DNA from 3 places in the Rhizobium sp. BK008 genome. Region 1 is predicted to be linked to each of the others. Evidence: riboswitches for the same ligand, from Rfam matches in the RefSeq annotation. Region 1 holds a riboswitch; each other region holds the start of a gene.

What was found. A riboswitch is a leader RNA that binds a small molecule or an ion and turns the genes downstream of it on or off. The one in region 1 is predicted to bind thiamine pyrophosphate.
Region 2: another riboswitch for thiamine pyrophosphate. It lies ahead of FHT69_RS22265 (YkoF family thiamine/hydroxymethylpyrimidine-binding protein); the one in region 1 lies ahead of thiC (phosphomethylpyrimidine synthase ThiC).
Region 3: another riboswitch for thiamine pyrophosphate. It lies ahead of thiM (hydroxyethylthiazole kinase); the one in region 1 lies ahead of thiC (phosphomethylpyrimidine synthase ThiC).

The regions. Positions count from the first base shown of each region.
Region 1 is NZ_JACIFK010000002.1:537,279-543,934, forward strand. It holds gene FHT69_RS13960 (thiamine phosphate synthase) at 1-404, opposite strand, end outside; gene FHT69_RS13965 (thiazole synthase) at 401-1,174, opposite strand; gene thiS (sulfur carrier protein ThiS) at 1,178-1,375, opposite strand; gene thiO (glycine oxidase ThiO) at 1,380-2,357, opposite strand; gene thiC (phosphomethylpyrimidine synthase ThiC) at 2,357-4,180, opposite strand; TPP riboswitch at 4,273-4,404, opposite strand; gene FHT69_RS13985 (LysR family transcriptional regulator) at 4,668-5,567, opposite strand; gene FHT69_RS13990 (VOC family protein) at 5,688-6,620, shown strand.
Region 2 is NZ_JACIFK010000005.1:400,307-406,962, forward strand. It holds gene FHT69_RS22245 (acyltransferase family protein) at 1-160, opposite strand, end outside; gene FHT69_RS22250 (ABC transporter substrate-binding protein) at 385-1,395, opposite strand; gene FHT69_RS22255 (ABC transporter ATP-binding protein) at 1,476-2,276, opposite strand; gene FHT69_RS22260 (ABC transporter permease) at 2,273-3,079, opposite strand; gene FHT69_RS22265 (YkoF family thiamine/hydroxymethylpyrimidine-binding protein) at 3,092-3,700, opposite strand; TPP riboswitch at 3,691-3,804, opposite strand; gene FHT69_RS22270 (NADPH-dependent FMN reductase) at 3,993-4,568, opposite strand; gene soxR (redox-sensitive transcriptional activator SoxR) at 4,652-5,116, shown strand; gene FHT69_RS22280 (SDR family NAD(P)-dependent oxidoreductase) at 5,196-6,020, shown strand; gene FHT69_RS22285 (ArsR/SmtB family transcription factor) at 6,123-6,464, shown strand; gene FHT69_RS22290 (LysR family transcriptional regulator) at 6,535-6,656, shown strand, end outside.
Region 3 is NZ_JACIFK010000002.1:171,198-177,853, forward strand. It holds gene FHT69_RS12275 (invasion associated locus B family protein) at 1-337, opposite strand, end outside; TPP riboswitch at 1,042-1,138, shown strand; gene thiM (hydroxyethylthiazole kinase) at 1,189-1,992, shown strand; gene thiE (thiamine phosphate synthase) at 1,989-2,624, shown strand; gene thiD (bifunctional hydroxymethylpyrimidine kinase/phosphomethylpyrimidine kinase) at 2,621-3,430, shown strand; gene FHT69_RS12295 (GNAT family N-acetyltransferase) at 3,647-4,126, shown strand; gene FHT69_RS12300 (glycoside hydrolase family 3 protein) at 4,151-5,173, shown strand; gene FHT69_RS12305 (ABC transporter substrate-binding protein) at 5,217-6,656, shown strand, end outside.

The sequences.
Region 1 (6,656 bases):
TGCGGCGCCCATTTCATCTGCTTGAGAATGGTGGGATAGACCGGACCGAGCGCCACATAGTCGGGCCTCGCAGCCAAAGCCGTTTCGAGCTCTGACGCGTTATGTGTGGAAAGGCCGAATTTCAGGCCCGCGCTGCGAATGGCATCAAGGTCGGCTTCCCCAAGATCTTCCTGGCCAAGATGGATGAAATCGCATCCCTCCTCGATCGCCAGTTTCCAGTAGTCGTTGACAACCAGCTGGCACTTCGCCGCTGCGCAAACGGCCTTCGAACGCCGGATTTCCTGGCGCAGGATTTCGTCCGGGCGATCCTTCACCCGCAGTTGCACCAGTTTGACGCCCAGCGGCACGAGACGTTCGATCCATTCGGAACTGTCGACGATGAGATAGAAGGGATCAAGTCTCATGCGAAAACGCCCTTTCCGACAACCGGGGTGGACGGTACCGCCATGTCGCGCGGCTCCAGCATGCCGGAAAGATAAGCGAGCCTTCCGGCCTCGATCGCCTTGCCAAACGCCTCAGCCATGGCAGGCGGATCGCCTGCGACGGCGACCGCCGTGTTGAGCAGCACCGCGTCGTAGCCGAATTCCATCACCGTTGCCGCATGCGACGGTCTCCCGATCCCCGCATCCACGATCAGCGGGATGTCCGGAAAGGCGCTCCGCATGGCGGTGAGCGCGGAAGGGTTGCGCGGACCGGCCGCAGAACCGATCGGCGCGCACCAGGGCATCAAGACCCGGCATCCGACGGAGACCAGCTTTTCACCCACCACCAGATCGTCCGTCGTATAGGGAAATACGCAAAACCCTTCCGCACAAAGAATGCGTGCGGCTTCGACCAGTTCGAATACATCCGGCTGGAGACTGTCGTGGTGGCCGATCACCTCGAGCTTGATCCAGTCGGTACCGAATATCTCGCGCGCCATCTTGGCGGTCAGGATCGCTTCGGACGCGCTGTGACATCCCGCGGTATTTGGCAGGACGCGGACCGCGAGCTGGCGGATGAGTTCGAAGAAGGCTCCACCGGTCTTTCCGCCGGCCGTTTCGCGGCGAAGCGAGACGGTGACAATCTCCGCGCCGGACCGGCTGACCGCCTCGGCAAGGACGGCCGGCGACGGATAACGCGCGGTGCCGAGCAGAAGCCGCGAAGACAGTGCAGCATCATAAAGAGAAAGCATGGATCAACCTCCCTGCATCGGGGACAAGATTTCGATACGGTCACCATCGTCGAGCCGGTGATCGGCTCGGTCCTCGCGATGCACGAGATCTCCGTTGACGGCGGTTGCCAGCCAGTCGCCCTCGTATTCCAGAACATGAAGGAGTTCGGCCAGGGTTACGGCCTCGCAGACCTGTGTTTCGCCATTGATTATCAGTTTCATGAGGTTAGCCTTTCAGAAGTGAATGCCGCTGGAGGAGAATATCGGCGGCCCGCACCGCCATGGCGGGCGCCAGCAGGAAGCCATGCCGATGCATGCCGGCGATCGCGAGCCCCTCCTCCGTCTCGATGACTTGCGGAATGTTGTCGGCAAACGCCGGACGTATGCCAGTCCCGGTCTCGACAACGCGCGCCTCGCCAAACGCCGGATGCAGCGCATAGGCCGCGTTCAGGAATTCCATGAGCGAACGCGCGGTAATCGGTCCGTCATCGTCAGCCTCGATCATCGTCGCCCCGACCATGAAACGGTGATCGTCGCGGGGCACGATGTAGATCGGATGGCGGGGATGCAGCATCCTGACCGGCCTGGAAAGGGTAATATCCGCAGTTTCCAGATAGAGCATTTCGCCTCGCACGCCGCGCAGGCCGGAAAGTCGCGGTATCGCCGCCGGCCCGGTGCAATCGAGCATGCCGGCAAACCGCCGGTCCTGCGGCTGGCATCCGCCGAAATGGAAGACGACGCCACGCTCGCGGAGCCTGCCGGCTAGTCTGGCCAGTGCGCGGCGTGGATCGAGATGCGCTTCCTGCTCGAAGAAAAGAGCCTTTTCGAAGCGGCCGGCTAGTGCAGGCTCGAGGTCGGCCACACCCTTGCGATCGATCCAGACATGACCGGTGGTGCGCGCGGCAAACCGGACGAGATCCGGAAGGTCGCGCGGCTGCGCCACGACGAGAGTACCGCGGCGACGAACCTCGCCGGGCACGGCCTCCTCCCACCATCCGGCCGCGCCCAGGCCCAATGTCAGGACAATCTCTTCGGCCGCTTCCCGTTCGCAATAGGGCGCGAGCATTCCTCCAGCAAAGTGCGAGGCGCCAAGTCCCGCCGCGCCGGCCTTTTCGATCACCTCGACCGAAAAGCCCCGCCTGACGAGCTCATGGGCTGCCGCGAGGCCGGCAACGCCGGCCCCTTTGACGAGAAACGTAGACATTATGCGTTACCCGGAAGGTTTTCGATCGGCATGTACAGGTCGCCAGCCTCCCGATATTTCGCCGCCATCGCTTCCAGCCCTTCCTTCTGCGCTTCGGCGCGGATATCGTGCGAAATCCGCATCGAGCAGAATTTCGGACCGCACATGGAGCAGAAATGCGCCACCTTATGCGCCTCCTTCGGCAGCGTTTCGTCGTGGAAGGAACGGGCAGTTTCCGGATCGAGCGAAAGGTTGAACTGGTCCTCCCATCGGAACTCGAAACGGGCGCGCGACAACGCATCGTCGCGCACCCGCGCCGCCGGATGACCCTTGGCGAGATCGGCGGCATGTGCCGCGATCTTATAGGTGATGACGCCCACCTTGACGTCGTTGCGGTCCGGCAGGCCGAGATGTTCCTTGGGCGTCACGTAGCAGAGCATGGCAGTGCCGAACCAGCCGATCATCGCAGCCCCGATGCCGGACGTGATGTGGTCATAGCCCGGCGCGATATCGGTGGTCAGCGGCCCGAGCGTATAAAAGGGCGCCTCGCCGCAGACCGCGAGCTGCTTGTCCATGTTTTCCTTGATCTTGTGCATCGGCACATGGCCGGGACCTTCGATCATCACCTGGCAATCCTTCGCCCAGGCGATTTTCGTTAACGCGCCGAGCGTTTCCAGTTCTGCGAACTGCGCCGCATCGTTGGCATCGGCAATCGAGCCTGGCCGCAGGCCATCACCGAGCGAGAAGGAAACGTCGTAAGCGCGGCAGATGTCGCAGATCTCCTCGAAATGCTCGTAGAGAAAACTCTCCCGGTGGTGGTGCAGACACCACTTGGCCATGATCGAGCCGCCGCGAGAAACGATGCCGGTGACGCGATTGACGGTCAGCGGGATATAGGCAAGCCGCACGCCCGCATGGATGGTGAAGTAATCGACGCCCTGCTCGGCCTGTTCGATCAGCGTATCGCGATAGACCTCCCAGGTGAGGTCCTCGGCAATGCCGTTCACCTTTTCGAGTGCCTGGTAGAGCGGCACGGTGCCGATCGGTACCGGCGAATTGCGGATGATCCATTCGCGGATATTGTGGATGTTGCGGCCGGTCGACAGGTCCATGACCGTGTCGGCACCCCAGCGGATCGCCCAGACCATCTTCTCGACTTCCTCCGCCATGGAGGAGGTGACGGCGGAATTGCCGATATTGGCATTGATCTTCACCAGGAAGTTCCGGCCGATGATCATCGGCTCGCTTTCCGGATGATTGATGTTGGCGGGAATGATCGCCCGGCCGGCGGCGACCTCCTGGCGGACGAATTCCGGGCTCACATGATCGGGAATATGGGCGCCGAAGCTTTCGCCATCGCGGCTCATGGCCTCCGCCTGTGCCTTGCGGCCGAGATTTTCGCGGATAGCGATGAATTCCATTTCCGGAGTGATGATGCCGGCGCGTGCATAGGCGAGTTGGGTTACGGCCTTGTCGCCCCTCGCCCGCAGCGGCTGGCGCTTGGCCGGAAATTCCGGTGTCAGCCGTTCGCCGCTGACAAAGCCGTTGTCTTCGGGACGCACATGGCGGCCTTCATAGGCCTCGACATCTCCGCGGGCGATCACCCAGCCGCGACGGAACTGTGACAAGCCCTGCTCGATACGGATATCGGCGCCCTCGACAGTGTAAGGGCCGGAGCAATCATAGACGACGACGGGCGGCTCTCCCGATGTCGGATGGACGCTGATCTCGCGCATCGGCACGCGGATGTCGGAGTACATATCTCCGGGGATGTAGATTTTCCGCGAGGCCGGTAGCGGGCCGGTGGTGACGGTGGGTGTGACGTTCTTTGCGGCAATGGTCATGGTTTGAGGCTCCAAGTTGCAATTGGAGACCCAGTCAATCAGCCGGAATGATGGAAAGACGCCGGCATGGAATCCACGCGGGAATCCGAAGCCTTCGAGCGCTTGCACCGTCCCTACGCCAGTATGAACTGGATCAGGTTCAACGGGTCACTGCGCCACAACAGGCAAAGCCATATTGTCCAGCAGTATCTCAGTCCCTTGCCGGGACCCCCCTGGTGAATGTCGCAAAGACTATGTCCTGGGCCGAGTTCGTGTCAACCACAGACCTTCCGTCGTCCGGCTCTTGGGCGTATTTTGATGTGGAAGCCGGGCAGATGACTGGATTGGGAGAAGGATGTCGCCGAACTTCCAAATTGTCGCCTTGAACGGGATCGAGCGACCGGCCACCGAGATGGACCGGAAGCCCCTTGGTGCGCCGCCTAAGATTCTGCAAATTCCTTTTCGAAAGACCTCGTTGGAGCAACCGCACCTGCTTTATCGGCAAAGCTCATTCGATCGCCGAGAGGAACGCCGGGATCTGTTGCTCGAAGAACTTCGAGAACGAGGCGATGCGCGGCGGCAGGGCCTGGTACGGGGGGTAGTACAGGGTCAGCCATAAGTCTGGCGGCGACCAGTCCCGCAGGACGTGGACGAGCCGTCCGGTCCGCAGATGCTCGGCGACATGGAACTTGGGCAGCATGGTGACCCCGACGCCGTCGGCCGCCATGCTCGCCAGCACCTCTCCGCTATTGGCGCTGAATGCACGGCCTGCAGAAATCGTGGCGCTGCCACTGCCGTCCGACAGTGACCAGGTCTCCCGTTTGCTTTCGCCGCTATAGGCCAGGCAATCGTCAGGAATGAGCTCGTTCGGGTGCTTCATGTCGCAAAACCGGCTGCCGGGCGCTGCGACGAGGATACGGCGCACGACGCTGATCTTGCGCCAGATCGTGAACTTGTCCGAAGGTGCCGCGGAAATGCGGATCGCCAGATCATAATCGTCGTCGATGATGTCGACGAGTCCATCGGCGAGCGAGATTTCGAAGCTGATCTTGGGATAGCGCTCCCTGAATGCCGAGAGGATGGGCGGCAGGACCTGCTGGCCGAACCAGGTCGGCGCGCTGATGCGAAGGCGGCCATGATCCGCCTTGTGGGAATTCATCACGTCCTTGCGCGCGTTGTCGAGCGCCTGCACCGCCGGCTGTATCTGGGCGGCGAAGATCGCGCCATCGGTCGTCAGCGACACTTGGCGCGTGGTGCGCACGAAGAGTTGCACGCCCAGATCTTCTTCCAGGGCCGCAATCGCCCGGGTGACGGCTGCGGGCGTCATATCGAGCTCGCGCGCGACCTGCGCGAAGCTCCGCTTCTCGGCAGCCAGCAGGAAGGTTCGGAGCACCTTGTAGTCGTTCATCGATTATTTCACCAATGGCAATTCACTGACAACTATTATTGCAATTTCCACGCCTGATCAACGGACGTAGATTTTCAATCACACCAGACAAACCAACACAGCCGCGGAAGGGCGAGGATCATGATCAAGGATATCAAGGGACTGCATCACATCACGTCGATGGCATCGGATGCCCGTCGGAACAACGCGTTCTTTACGGGCACGCTTGGCCTGCGCCGCGTCAAGAAGACCGTAAATTTCGACGATCCCAACGTCTACCACCTCTATTACGGTGATGAGGCCGGTACCCCCGGCTCCGTCATGACCTACTTCCCGTTTCCCGACGTGATGCGCGGCCGTCCCGGCGTCGGCGAGGTCAGTGACACACAGTTCGCGGTGCCCAAGGGCTCGTTGTCCTTCTGGCAGGATCGCTTATCGGCAAAGGGAACCGGCAGCCTGCAGACCGACACTGCCTTTGGCGCTCCCCGCCTCCTGTTCAAAGGGCCGGACGGCGAAGGGTTTGCCCTTGTCGAAACCGAAACCGATGGCCGAAAGGCCTGGACTGGCGCCGGCATCGACGAAAGCGTCGGCATCCGCGGCTTCACCGGTGCCAGATTCCGCCTGCATGACGCCGCTGCCACGTCCGAACTGCTCGGTTTCATGGGCTACCAGCGCACTGAAACGGATGGTGACGTCACCCGCTTCATCATCCCCGGCGGCAATGGTGCCGACACGATCGACCTCGAAGTCCTTCCGAAAACGCCTTTCGCAAGGCAGGGCGCAGGTTCCGTGCATCACATCGCTTTCGCCGTCGAGAACCGCGCAAAGCAGCTCGAAGTCCGCAAGGCCCTGATGGATACAGGATACCAGGTGACGCCTGTCATCGACCGCGATTACTTCTGGGCGATCTACTTCCGGACACCCGGCGGCGTCCTGTTCGAAATCGGCACCAACGAACCCGGTTTCGACCGCGACGAAGACACGGCACACCTCGGCGAGGCTTTGAAACTGCCGGCTCGCTACGAGCCTTATCGTGACCAGATCGAGGCCGGGCTGACACCGCTCGCCGCCTGACGTCGCTTTCCAACAATAAGGCGGCATAACTTTCAA
Region 2 (6,656 bases), on a different contig from region 1:
CAACGCCGAAATTGCCGAAGCGGAGGACATGTGCGGTCGGTCCGAGTTCGTCGGGGATTCTGCGCATATCCAGCCGCAGCGCGAAGTGGTGGGCAAGCACCAGCAGACAGGCCGTCGCGCGCAGAAAGTCCGCTCCGGCCAGTCTCTCCTGTTGTCGCATCCTATCCCCCGCCTTGCCTAGCGCATCGGCCCGAAAATCGGAATCGATTTTCGGAAAGCACGATGCCTAAATTCTAAGTGTTAGAGCGTCCTTTGCGCATCCGAAAGGACGCGCGGCGCTCTAAAGAATGATGCCGAAAAGTGTGAGCGGTTTTCGCACGACATCATGCTCCGGGTCTCGGACTTTGCAGCGGAAAGCCGCGACGGGCAAGGCAGGCGTTGGGCTCAGTCGAGAAGTTCGTTGGTATAATAGGTGGAAAAGTCCGGCTTCTCCTTGAGTGCGGCGCCATTGGCGTCGACCAGAATCCCATTCTCGAGCAGGAAGCCGCCGAGGGCTTCGGCCTTTGCCGGATCGAGCTTACCGATCACGCCGGCCTCGGATTTCAGGAAGTGCCCCTCGATCAATGCCTTCTGAGACGCCTTTACCAGTTCCGTATTCATCAGTGCGCCATTGCTTCCAGAGATCAGCAGATCGCAGGCTTCGTCGGGATGGTCGACGGAATAGGCATAACCCTGGCGCGTGGCCTGGATGAAGGCGCGGGCGTGTTCCCGGTTTGCCGAGAGATAGGCGTCGCTGGAGACGATGACCGTCGTCTGCTCGTCGGGAATGCCATAATCGGAATAGTGGAAGCGGCCGATCTTCCGGTTCTCCAGTTCGGCGGCTATGCCTTCCCAGGTGTAGATCTCCAGCGTGAAATCGATCGAGCCATTGTCCAGCGCCTCGTAAGCGGAGGTGCCGAGGGTGACGGTCTTGACGTCGCCCTTGCCGCCGTCATTGCGGATCATTGCGGAGATCAGCGCGCTCTCCCAGGTGCCGCCAAAGCCGCCATAGGTCTTGCCGTCGAGGTCTTTCGGGCTCTTGATGTCGTCGCGTCCGCCCTTGAAGATCAGGCGTGCGGTTTCTGTCTGGACGACGCCGTAGACCATCTTCACGTCACCGCCGCCGGCGCGCTGCGTGAGGGTCTCGATCTCACTGCTGATGCCGAAATCGGCAACGCCGTTCGACACCAGTGTTCCGGCGCTGGTATCGGTGAAGGGAAGGATCTCGACATCGAGTCCGGCATCGGCGTAGAAGCCCTTCGCCTTGGCGACATAGATGCCGATATGGTTGGTGTTGGGCGTCCAGTCGAGCGCGATGCGAACCTTTGCGGGCGCCGATTGGGCGAAGGCGGTGCGGCCGGCAAGGCTTGCCGCGATGGCGGCGAAAATCGTCTGGCGGCGGGTGAGAAGCAGCATGGTGACCTCCTCAGGTCTCTAGAGCATGATGCCGAAAAGTGTCGGCGGTTTCGGACGACATCATGCTCTAACTCTATAAATTAGAACAGCGATTCAGATTTTGGGCCGACCGGCCTAAAATCATCCTGTTCTTGCGGATGAAGCAGGGTTTGCAGGATTTCGGTTTCGATCGCCTGGGCCGCCGGCGAGCCGAGGTCGGCGATGCTTCTCGGACGGGGCAGGGGAACGCGGAATTCGCGGATGATACGCGCCGGACGGGCCGAAAGCACGTAGATCCGGTCGGAGAGGAACACGGCCTCGCGAACGTCATGGGTGATCAGCAGCGCCGTCCAGCGGTGCTCGGTCCACATGCCCTGCAGCCATTCCTGGATCTGCGTGCGCGTCAGCGCGTCGAGCGCGCCGAAGGGCTCGTCGAGCAGCAGCATGTCCTGCGTCTGGACGACGGTGCGCAGCAGTGCGGCGCGCTGGCGCATGCCGCCGGATAGTTCGGAAGGATAGTGGTGTTCGAAGCCGGAAAGGCCGAAGCTCTCGAACAAAGGCGCGACGGCGGCGCGGGCCGCGCGGCGGCTCATGCCTTTCACCTCGAGGCCGAGTGCCGCATTGTCGATGATCCGGCGCCAGGGCATCAGCGCATCGCGCTGCGGCATGAAGGCGAAGGAATGCGGTGCCTGTTCCAGCGGCACGCCGTTGAAAAGCATGGTGCCGGAATCGGGTCGAAGCGCCTGTGTCAGCAGCCGCAGCACCGTCGATTTTCCGGAGCCGGACGGTCCGACGATCGAAACGAACTCGCCGTCTGCGACGGTGAGCGAAATGTCGCCCAGCACCTTCATGCCGTCGAAGGACTTCGAGATACTACCGAGTTCAACCATTGTATCGCTCATCGGCGCCGCTCCCCGGTTGGCTGCCAGGGCATGACGAGGCGCTGGATCAACAGCGTCAGCCCGAAGAGGCCGAGCGTGAGCACGGCGCTGACGACGACGGCGGCGAGCACGAGATCGGGACGGAAATTGTTCTTGGCGTTGAGGATATAGATGCCGAGGCCGCGGGCGGCGCCGGCATATTCGGCAAAAATCGCGCCAACGACGGCATAGGTGATCGAGATTCTGAGGCCGGCGAAGAAATAGGGCAGCGAGGAGGGAAGCCGGGCCAGGCAGAAAATCCGCCAGCGACTCGCCTTCATCGAATTCAGCAATTCGGCGATGTCGCGGTCGGTCGATTCATAGCCCTGCAGCAGGGCGACGAGCAGCGGAAAGAAGGTGACGAGCGCCACCAGCAACACTTTCGGCAGCAGGCCGAAGCCGAACCAGAGGACGACGAGGGGCGCGATCGCCACCAGCGGCAGGGTCTGGCTGGCGATGAAGATCGGCAGCAATGCCCGGCGCATGAAGGGCACGAAATCCATGAGGATGGAGGCTGCGAAGGCGAAAGCAAGCGACAGCGCGAAACCTCCAAGCGTCGCGCCGAGCGTCGGCCAGGTGTTTGATATCAGCGCCTCGCGGTTCAGCCAGCCCTGGATGACGATGCGCGACGGCGCCGGCAGGATGGAGGGCTTGATCCCGGAAAGATCGACATAGAGTTCCCATGCCGCCAAAAAGGCGCAGCCGGCGAGCAGGGCAGGTATGCCCCGGTAGAGAGCGGCGCGGAGCGCGGCAAGGCGCGAACCCAGTGGTGGTAGCGGTGTCATCGGCGTTCGATTTCAGGCTTTCGTCGGGCTATTGGCTGACACCGTGATATCGAGGGTCACATGCCCCTCGGGGTCGCCGAAGCGATAGAAGGCCTCACGAATGGTTGCGAAGACGGCGCCGGCATCGCCAGAAAGCCTGGTGCAGAAATTCTTGGCGCGGTCGAAAGTGCCGGAGCGTTTGAGAAAGTCGATGCAGCCATAGATCTCGTCCATATGGGTGCCGGTTCCCATGACGTAGAGCGAGAATTGGGCAGCGGTCGGCTGTCCGGTCTCGGCGGCGATTTCAACGGCGGCAAGGGCGGCCGCTATACGGTCAGCAAGCGGCTCTGCCTGGCCGGAGGAGGGGTTGACGCCGCAGATGGCCTCGTCGGGCTCACCGGGGCAGCCGCGTGAGACGGCGGCGGACAGCACGCAATGTTCGCCGGTCTTTGCGGCGGTGACGAAAAGATCGTGCATGGCGGCGAAAAGAATGTCAGGCGGGCCGACCAGCAGCGTAGAGATGTCATCGGTCTCGATGCGCAGCTGGTCGCGATAGGGATCGAGCGCCTTGACGGCATCGAGAATGATGCCGACGAAATCGCCGGACATCGGATAGAGTGACACTTGTGCGCCCGAGAACATCTGAACCTCGCTCCGCTGGCATTACCCAGATCAGCTTTGAAGGGTCCAGAGGCTTGCACCTCACATCTCAGCCCCGGCAATACGGAGCTCCCCCGTTAATGGCGCGGAAACTATCACCGGGGTTTTCTCCCCGCAACTGCAAAGTTGCGAACCCGTCCATGCGGTCGGGATGAGCCTGCCATGCCCGGTATCGACTGATATGTCTTACTGTCGAGAACACCCGGACGGAGGTCCTGCCCGGGTGTCCCTCGAGGTTCCGTACCTGCCGGGAACGGAACCGGAGCTTGCTGCCTCAGGCGGCGATGTCGGCATAGGGGCGATCGCTGCGGGCAGTGACGAGCGCCCGTGTCCACCATTCCAGCCTCGCCATCATCCGATCGAGCAGACGCATCGCGTCGGTGGGATTGTCGAGCCGTCCCTCGGTGTCGAAGCGGTTCCAAGGTGCTGTAAAGCTCACCGAATCGCGGATCGTGACCGCGTGGAGTTCGGCAAAGACGAGGCGCAGCTGTTCGACGGCGCGCAGGCCGCCTGATATGCCGCCATAGGAAACGAAGGCGACAGGTTTGCCCTGCCAGGGCTCGAAGAAGAAATCGATGATCGACTTCAGCGAGGCCGTGAAGCTGTGATTGTATTCCGGGGTGACGATGATGAAGGCGTCGGCCATGCCGAGCCGCCCGGCGAGCCTGTCGATTTCGGGGTGTGCCATGTCACGGCTTACCGGCAGCGCGAAATCGAGCGGGTCGATGATGTCGATATCAAATTGCGGGAAGCGGACGAGCTCCTGCGTCAGCCATTTGACCACCCGGTCGCAGATGCGGCCCTCTCTCGTGCTGCCATAGATGACCGCCAGCCTGGTGGGTGTTTTCATGCGTTGCTCCTTGTCGCGATTGGACTTTACGCTTATCGAAGCACGGGTTATAAAACCTCAACTAATATTGAGGTCAAGAGCCGATGGATACGATTCCTGCAGCGCCGCTCGGCAGACTTCTGACGGTTGGCCAAGTGGCGGAGCGCAGCGGCCTTGCCGTCTCGGCGCTGCATTTCTACGAGACCAAGGGGCTGATCTCGAGCATCCGGTCCCGCGGCAACCAGCGGCGATACGGCCGTGACGTGCTGCGCCGGCTTGGCATCATCAAGGTGGCGCAGCGTGTCGGCATTCCGCTTTCGGAAATCCAGGCGGCGTTCGAGTCGCTGCCGCAGGGACGCACGCCCACCGTCGGCGACTGGCAGGTGCTGTCGGCGCGCTGGAAGGATGATCTCGACGCGCGAATCAGGCGGCTGAGCCTGCTGCGCGACCGTCTGACCGGCTGCATCGGCTGCGGCTGCCTGTCGATCGAAAGCTGTCCGTTGCGCAATCCCTGCGATCGGCTCGGCAAAGAGGGGTCGGGTGCGCGGCTTCTGGAGACCGAAAGCTAGAGCCCTTCCCCAGAGGGAGACTTGGCTGCGTCTCCCGGGAAAGATCGGTACCTGCCTTTCTTTCGGTCGGCGCGCTCATATGTTAAGGGCGAGTGACGCAACCGGCGGCACTGTCCGCGAGGAGGACGGCTTCGTGTTTCATCCCAGACTGTTCGAAAATCGCAATGTCGTCGTGACCGGCGCCGGCCGCGGCATCGGCCTCGAAGTGGCCCGGCAGTTCCTGGACTGCGGCGCAAAAGTGATCGTCCATACCGGGCGCAAGCCGGGACGCGAGCTGCCGGATTTCCTGCTGACGGCTGAATCCGAAAGACGGGCGCTGCTGCTGCACGCCGATTTCTCGGCGGCCGGTGGGGCGGCGCAATTTGCCGAAGACGTTCTCGCCTTCTTCGACAGGGTGCATGTGCTGGTGAACAATGCCGGCACCATGCTTGGCCGGTTTCCCGCGGCCACGCTCACCGACGCAGAATATGAGGCGATCGTGCGGCTCAACCAGACATCGGTGGTGGCGCTGACACGCGCACTGTTGCCGGCATTAAAGGCGGCTGAAGGCGCCGCTGTCGTCAACACGGTTTCGATTTCGGCGCTGACCGGCGGCAGCCCCGGTTCCTCGATCTATTCGGCCTCGAAAGCCTTCGTTGCGACCTATTCCAAGGCGCTTGCCCGTGAGCTCGCACCGGATGGAATCCGGGTCAATTGCGTGTCACCGGGAACGATCGAGACGGATTTCCATGAGCGCTATTCCTCCCGCGAAAAGCTGGAGCAGACAAGAAAATCCATCCCCCTGCAAAGGCTCGGCACGGCGGAGGATTGCGCTCCCGCCTATCTGTTCCTGGCGGCTCCCTCCCTCTCGGGCTACATTACCGGCCAGGTGATCGAGATCAATGGCGGTCAGCTTATCTGCTGATTTGCTTGGACCTTTTTTGGCATTTCGTCATTTTGGCCAATTCGCTTGTGCGAATATGCAATTGTACTGATCTACCTCATCGCCTCCCTTCCGAGATACCGCATGCCGTTGCCCAAACCCAAGCCGGGGATGACCGGCCAGGAATTGCACACACTCGCTGCAAAAGCCCATGAAGCGAGCGACCTGCTGAAAGCGCTGGCGCACCAGACCCGACTTCTCATCCTCTGCATATTGGCGAATGAGGAGCGGACGGTCAGTGAAATCGAACATATTCTGGGCATACAGCAGGCAATGGTCTCGCAGCAGCTGGCGCGCTTGAGGCTCGAAGGCCTGGTCAATACGCGCCGTCAGGGCAGGCTGGTCTATTACAGCATCGGCAATGTCAGCGTGCTCGCCTTCCTCGAATCGCTGTTCGAGCTTTTTCCGATTGCAGAAAACTGTTAGCGACCGCCCTTGCGGAGCACGGCTGCTATGTCGAAGATAGGTCCGGACGCGAAATGGCGCGGGAGGCCGGATGATCGACAAGCTGGAATTTTTCATCGCGCTTGCTAATGAAAAGCATTTCGGCCGCGCCGCGGAGGAGTGCGGCATCTCGCAGCCAACGCTTTCGGCGGCCATCCGGCAGCTCGAGGATCA
Region 3 (6,656 bases), 370 kb from region 1:
CCTTGCCCTTTTCGCCTCTGCCCTTTTCGCCTTTGCCTTGGGACCCGGCCGGCGCAGCTGCGATCGCCAGCGTCAGCACGTTGACGTTCTCGCCGTCTTTGGCGACTTGCGCGATCTGGGCGACTTCGCAGGCCTCGGTGCCTTCAGAACCCGAGCAGCGATAATACCAGTCGTCGAATTTCTGGGATTTTATCGCCGGCGCCTGCACCTGCCCCGCTCCCTGATCGGCAGGAACAGCAGATTGCGAAAAAGAAGGATTCGCCCAAGCGATGAATATCAGAACGGAGGCGGCAGTCTGGCGGCCCCACTTCATATCGGCTTTCAAAAATTTGCTCATTGAAAATACAACTTCAGGAAGATTTTATTGGCGTGTAAAGTCATATCGCTACAATCCATCGTTTGGTCAACCTAAGCGTGTCAGCACGGTAAAGTTTCCGTTAGATATTTACTTCGCGTTCTGGGAGTTTAATTCGGCGCCCTGGGAGAGGCTTCCCGCAACGAAATCGCCACAAAATTTCGACAGCGGAATGAAACTGAATGGCGAGACGATGAGACGACACGCAACTTACGCGAAGCTGTTCTCGTGCTCGCCTGCATTGAAAAATTCCACCGATGAACGGATAGGGTGAATAACTTCGCGCTATTCCAAATGTAGAAAAGTCTTGGGAAGATGAACTTCATTCTTTCAAAGAAAAGACTGCTTTCCCGCATCAGCACCCTCACCAAGGCTGGCAGCCAATCCCTCACAAATACCAAGATGTATTTTAGAAATTGATTTCACCCACGGTTGCTGCGGTTATTCCTTTTGAAAAAGGAGAGGATAGCCGCATGGCGAAAAGGCAAGGACCCGGCCAACCCGGAAGAGAACCGGCAGACGACTTTCGGGAAAACCTGGTCAAGACCCGAATCGGCGGCGATCTCTCGTCCTTCATGAAAGGCGATCCCGACCCATAAATCATCCATAGCCATCGCGCGCCGCGTCGGTCGCATGATTGTCATTTTCGAGGTGACATCAGCCCCGTTCTCTGCGAAAAGAAACGCGATGAGAGACAGGGGCGTTCGTCGACAGACGGGCTGAGAAGCACCCTTCGAACCTGAACCGGATAATGCCGGCGGAGGGAGTCGCTCGGGGTCGCGGCATCGCCCGCACGAACCGCCCCGTGGCCGCCCCCGCCTGAAAGGGGCCATATGCAGACCAAGACCACACCCGGAGCGATGCTGAAGGCGATGCGCGAGAAGCCGCCGCTCGTTCAGTGCATCACCAATTACGTCGCCATGAACATCGCCGCAAATGTTCTGCTTGCCGCGGGCGCCTCGCCCGCCATGGTGCATGCCGCGGAAGAAGCCGGCGAATTCGCCGGGATCGCCAGTGCGCTGACCATCAATATCGGCACGCTGTCGACGCAATGGATCGACGGCATGCAGGCGGCGGCGAAGGCGGCGGCCTCAGCCGGCAAGCCCTGGGTGCTCGACCCGGTCGCCCATTATGCAACGGCCTTCCGCCGCAACGCCGTCGCCGATCTCCTGGCGCTGCATCCGACCATCATCCGCGGCAACGCTTCCGAAATCATCGCGCTGGCCGGCGGAGAGAGCCGCGGCCAGGGCGTCGACAGCCGCGACCCGGTCGAGCAGGCGGAAGGTTCGGCGCGATGGCTCGCCGAGCGCCAGCGGGCGGTCGTCGCCGTGACCGGCGCCGTGGATTTCGTCACCGACGGCGAGCGGGCCGTGCGCATCGAAGGCGGATCGGCCTTGATGCCGCAAGTCACCGCGCTCGGCTGCTCGCTCACCTGCCTCGTCGGCGCCTTTGCGGCAACGGCGCCCGAGGACATTTTCGGCGCCACGGTCGCCGCCCTTTCGACCTTCGCCATCGCCGGCGAAGACGCGGCACTCGGCGCCGCCGGCCCCGGCTCCTTCTCCTGGCGCTTCCTCGATGCGCTGGCAGCGCTCGACGCCGAAACGCTTGACGCCAGAGCGAGGATATCGGCGGCATGAAGGCTTTCGACCTTTCGCTCTATCTCGTCCTCGACCCCGATCTCTGCGCGGGGATCGGCATGGTGGAAACGGCGCGCCTTGCCATTGCCGGCGGCGCGACGATGGTGCAACTGCGTGACAAACATGCCGGCACCGCCGGGATGATCGAGACCGGTCGCGCCTTGAAACAGGCGCTTGTCGGGACCGGCGCCCTGTTCATCGTCAACGACGATGTCGAGGCGGCAATCGCCATCGGCGCCGACGGTCTGCATATCGGCCAGGAGGATATGGACGCGCGCACGGCGCGGACGATGATCGGCCCTGCCATGATCCTTGGCCTCTCGGTCGAGACCGCGGCGCTTGCCGCCGCCGTCGATCCGGATCTGGTCGATTATACCGGCGTCGGGCCGGTGTTTGCGACGCCGACCAAGGCCGATCACAAGCAGCCGATCGGTTTTGACGGTCTTGCCATGCTGGTAAAGGCCTCGCCGGTGCCGTCGGTTGCGATCGGCGGCCTCAAGGCGGATCATGTCGCCCAAGTATTTGCTGCGGGCGCCAAGGGCCTTGCCGTCGTCTCCGCCATCTGCGGTACGCCGGATCCCGAAGCGGCCACGCGCCGCATCGCCGCAGAAATTCGAAAGGCCCGCGCATGATCCGCAACGTTCTCTCCATCGCCGGCTCCGATCCCTCGGGCGGCGCCGGCATCCAGGCCGATCTCAAGACCTTTTCCGCCCGCGGCGTCTACGGCATGGCGGTGCTGACCGCGCTGACAGCGCAGAACACCCAAGGCGTCAGCGGCGTGCATCTGGTGCCGCCGCAATTCGTCGCCGACCAGATCAATGCCGTCTTTGCCGATGTGCGCGTCGATGCCGTCAAGATCGGCATGATCGCCAATGCCGGCATCGCCGATGCCGTTGCCGGTGCACTGACTGACCACCGCGACATTCCGATCGTCATCGACCCGGTGATGATCGCCAAGGGTGGCGCCGCCTTGCTCGCGCCTGAGGCGGTCGACGTGCTGACCCGCCGGCTGCTGCCGCTTGCGACACTCCTGACCCCGAACTTGCCGGAAGCCGCCGCACTGCTGCACCAACCGGTGGCGACAAACCGAGCCGAGATGGCGGCGCAGGCCGAACAGGTGCGGGCGTTTGGCCCGGCCGCAGTGCTGGTCAAGGGCGGCCATCTCGATAGCGACGAAAGTCCTGACGTCCTTGCCACCGCCGCTGGCCTGCACTGGTTCGAAGCCATGCGCGTGCCGACCAAGAACACGCACGGCACCGGCTGCACGCTCTCCAGCGCGCTGGCCGCCGAACTTGCCAAGGGCGCCTCGGCGCGGGAGGCGGTCGCCATCGCAAAGCAATATCTCGCCGGCGCGGTCGCGGCAGCCGGAAGCCTCACCGTCGGCTCCGGCCACGGCCCGGTGCAGCATTTTCATGTGCTGTGGAAAGACGGCGAATAAGCGCTCGCTCGGCATAGATGCAGCCAATCGAAACGGCCCGGCCCTCCCGGGCCGTTTTTCGTTCGGCAGCTACTTTGCGTTGAAACCGCAGTCGCAGTGCGGGCAGTCCCTTTGACCTTCTGAAAAACCTTGTTGACAAGCCCGGTCAGATGGCCAAATCTATAACACTAAAAGGGGATACATTCCGCAATAACGGAATAACTGGAGGAGTGACAGGTGGCAGACCTGCTTGTGAGCTTGTATTCCGCTGAGCTCGCCGACCTGAAACGGAAAGCCGATGCTATCGGCATCTCCATCCGTCCGGCCCTCCCCCCTGAACTGCATCTTATCATCAGCTGGGTTCGCGAACGGTTCAGCGAGAACTGGGCGAGCGAAGTCGCCGTCGCCTTCTCCCACCAGCCGGTTGCCTGCCTGATCGCCGTCGACGGCGGCAAGCTGCTGGGCTTTGCCTGCTATGACACGACGGCGCGCGGCTTCTTCGGCCCGACCGGCGTCGACCCGGAAGCGCGCGGCAGGGGTATCGGGCTCGCCCTCTTCTCCGCCTGCCTGCAGACGATGAAGACGCTCGGCCACGCCTATGCCTTCATCGGCGATGCCGGGCCAGTCGATTTCTACGCCAAGACCGCAGGCGCAACCATCATCCCCGCCCCCGACAAGGGCATCTACGAAGGCATGCTGAGAAGCACGCCGAAATGACCATGTGATCCCGGAGCTACAGAATTGTCCTCGACCCCGCTCGCCCTTTTCGTCGGCCTTCCCACTCCCACGATTTCGGATGATGAATTCGCCCTTTTTCGCGACACCAATCCGCTCGGCCTGTTCGTCGGCCGGCGCAATCAGCGCGAGCCGGAGCAGACCAAGCGGCTGATCGCCCGCTTCCGCGAAGCCGTCGGCCGCGACGACGCACCTGTCTTCACCGACCAGGAAGGCGGCCGCGTTCAGCATCTCGATGCCGGCCCCTGGCCGCTCTTCCGCAGCTTCGGCCAGTTTGCCGAACTTGCGCGCCGCGATTTCGATCTCGGCAAAAAAGCACTGCGCCTTTCCTCCCAGGCCATGGGCGCGATGATGACGGAACTCGGCCTTTCGAGCGGCTGCTCGCCCGTTCTCGACCTCGTCTTCGAGACGACGAGCGCGGTCATCGGCGCCCGCTCCTTCGGCCCTGATCCCGATTTCATCGCGGCCCTCGGCCGCGAGGTGGTCGATGGCCTGCTCGAGACCGGCAACATGCCTGTCATCAAGCACATTCCCGGCCATGGCCGCGCGACGCTCGACTCCCACAAGGAGCGGCCGGTGGTCGACGCCAGCCGCGAGACGCTCACCGCGACCGATTTCAAACCCTTCGTCGCGCTGAAAGATACGCCCTGGGCCATGGTCGCCCATGTCGTCTACTCGGCCTATGACGCGGAGCTGCCGGCGTCCATCTCGCCCATCATGCACGACGTGATCCGCAAGGAGATGGGCTATGAGGGCGTGCTGATATCAGACTGCATCTTCATGGAGTCGCTCTCAGGTACTTTGCCGGAACGCGTCAGACAGGTGCTCGACGCAGGCTTCGACATCGCGCTCCACAGCCACGGCGACATTCCGGAAAGCGAAGCTGCCGCCAAGGCCGCCCGTCCCCTGACGGAAGCCGCCCTGCAGCGGATCGCCGCCGGCAAGGCGCGCCTCGGCAATCTCAAAGTCGATGTCCGCGCCGCCCACGCAGAAGTCGAAGACATGTTTGCCAGCGCGCTGGTCTCCTGACCGGCCCGTCAACTCTCACCGCATAAGAAAAGGGGAATAAAACATGAAAAAATATCTTCTTGCCGCCGCCGCGCTGACGCTGCTTTCGGGATCGGCCATGGCGCAGACGATTCTGACGGCGAATATCGAACCGGCGACGACCTGGGTTCGCAACTTCAACCCGTTCAACCAGACCTCATCGCGCCAGTCGACGCTCGACTTCATCTACGAGCCGCTGGTTATTTTCAACCGCTTCGACAGCAACAAGCCGGTCTATCGTCTGGCCGAAAGCTTCAAGCTCTCCGACGATCTGAAGAGCATCGAGTTCAAGCTGCGCCCGAACCTGAAATGGTCTGACGGTAAGCCGCTGACCGCAGCCGACGTCAAGTTCACCTATGATTACCTGAAGAAGTTCCCGGCGCTCGACTTCGTCAGCATCTGGACCTTCATCACCGATGTGCAGGCGGTCGACGCCCAGACGGTGCGCTTCACGCTCGCCAATCCGAGCTCGCTCGCCGCCGAGCAGATCGCGCAATTGCCGATCGTCCCGGAACATGTCTGGAAGGATGTCGCCGATCCCGTCACCTTCGCCAACGAAACCCCGGTCGGCAGTGGCCCGCTGACGGAAGTGCCGCGCTTTACCGGCCAGACCTACGACCAGTGCCGCAACCCAAACTACTGGGACAACGAGCACCTGAAGGTCGATTGCATGCGCTTCCCGCAGCTTGCCGACAACAACCAGATGCTGACCGCGACAGCCGACGGCACGCTTGACTGGGGTGTCTCCTTCATTCCCGATATCGACAATGTCTATGTCTCCAAGGATCCGGCGCATTTCCACTATTGGTATTCGCCGAGCAGCATGGTCGCCTTCCTCTTCAACTTGGAAACGACGAACGAGAACAACAAGAAGGCCTTCAACGATCTGAAATTCCGCCGGGCTGTCAGCATGGCGCTCGACCGCAAGACGATGATCGACGTCGCCGGCTACGGCTATCCGACGCTGAACGAAGATCCTGGCCTGATGGGCGAGCTTTACAAGAGCTGGGCGGACCCGTCCGTCAAGGCCGACTTCGGCAAGTTCGCAACCTATGATGCCGATGCCGCCAAGGCCCTGCTCGACGAGGCGGGCTACAAGGATAAGGACGGCGACGGCTTCCGCGACAATCCCGACGGCACGAAGATTTCCTTCTCGATCATCGTCCCCAGCGCCTGGACCGACTGGATCGACACCGTCAACCTCGCCGTCGAGGGCATGCAGGCAGTCGGCATCGACGCCAAGATCGAAACGCCTGAGGAAGCCGTCTGGACCGGCAACCTCATCAACGGCACCTTCGATGCGGCGATCAACAGCCTGCCGGCATCGGCCTCGCCCTACTATCCTTACAAGCGTGCCTTCAGCGCTTCGGACAAGGGCAAGACCCGCTTCACCGCGCAGCGCTGGTTCAACCCGGAGGTCGAGAAACTCGTCACCGAGTTCACCCAGACCGCCGACCTTGCCAAG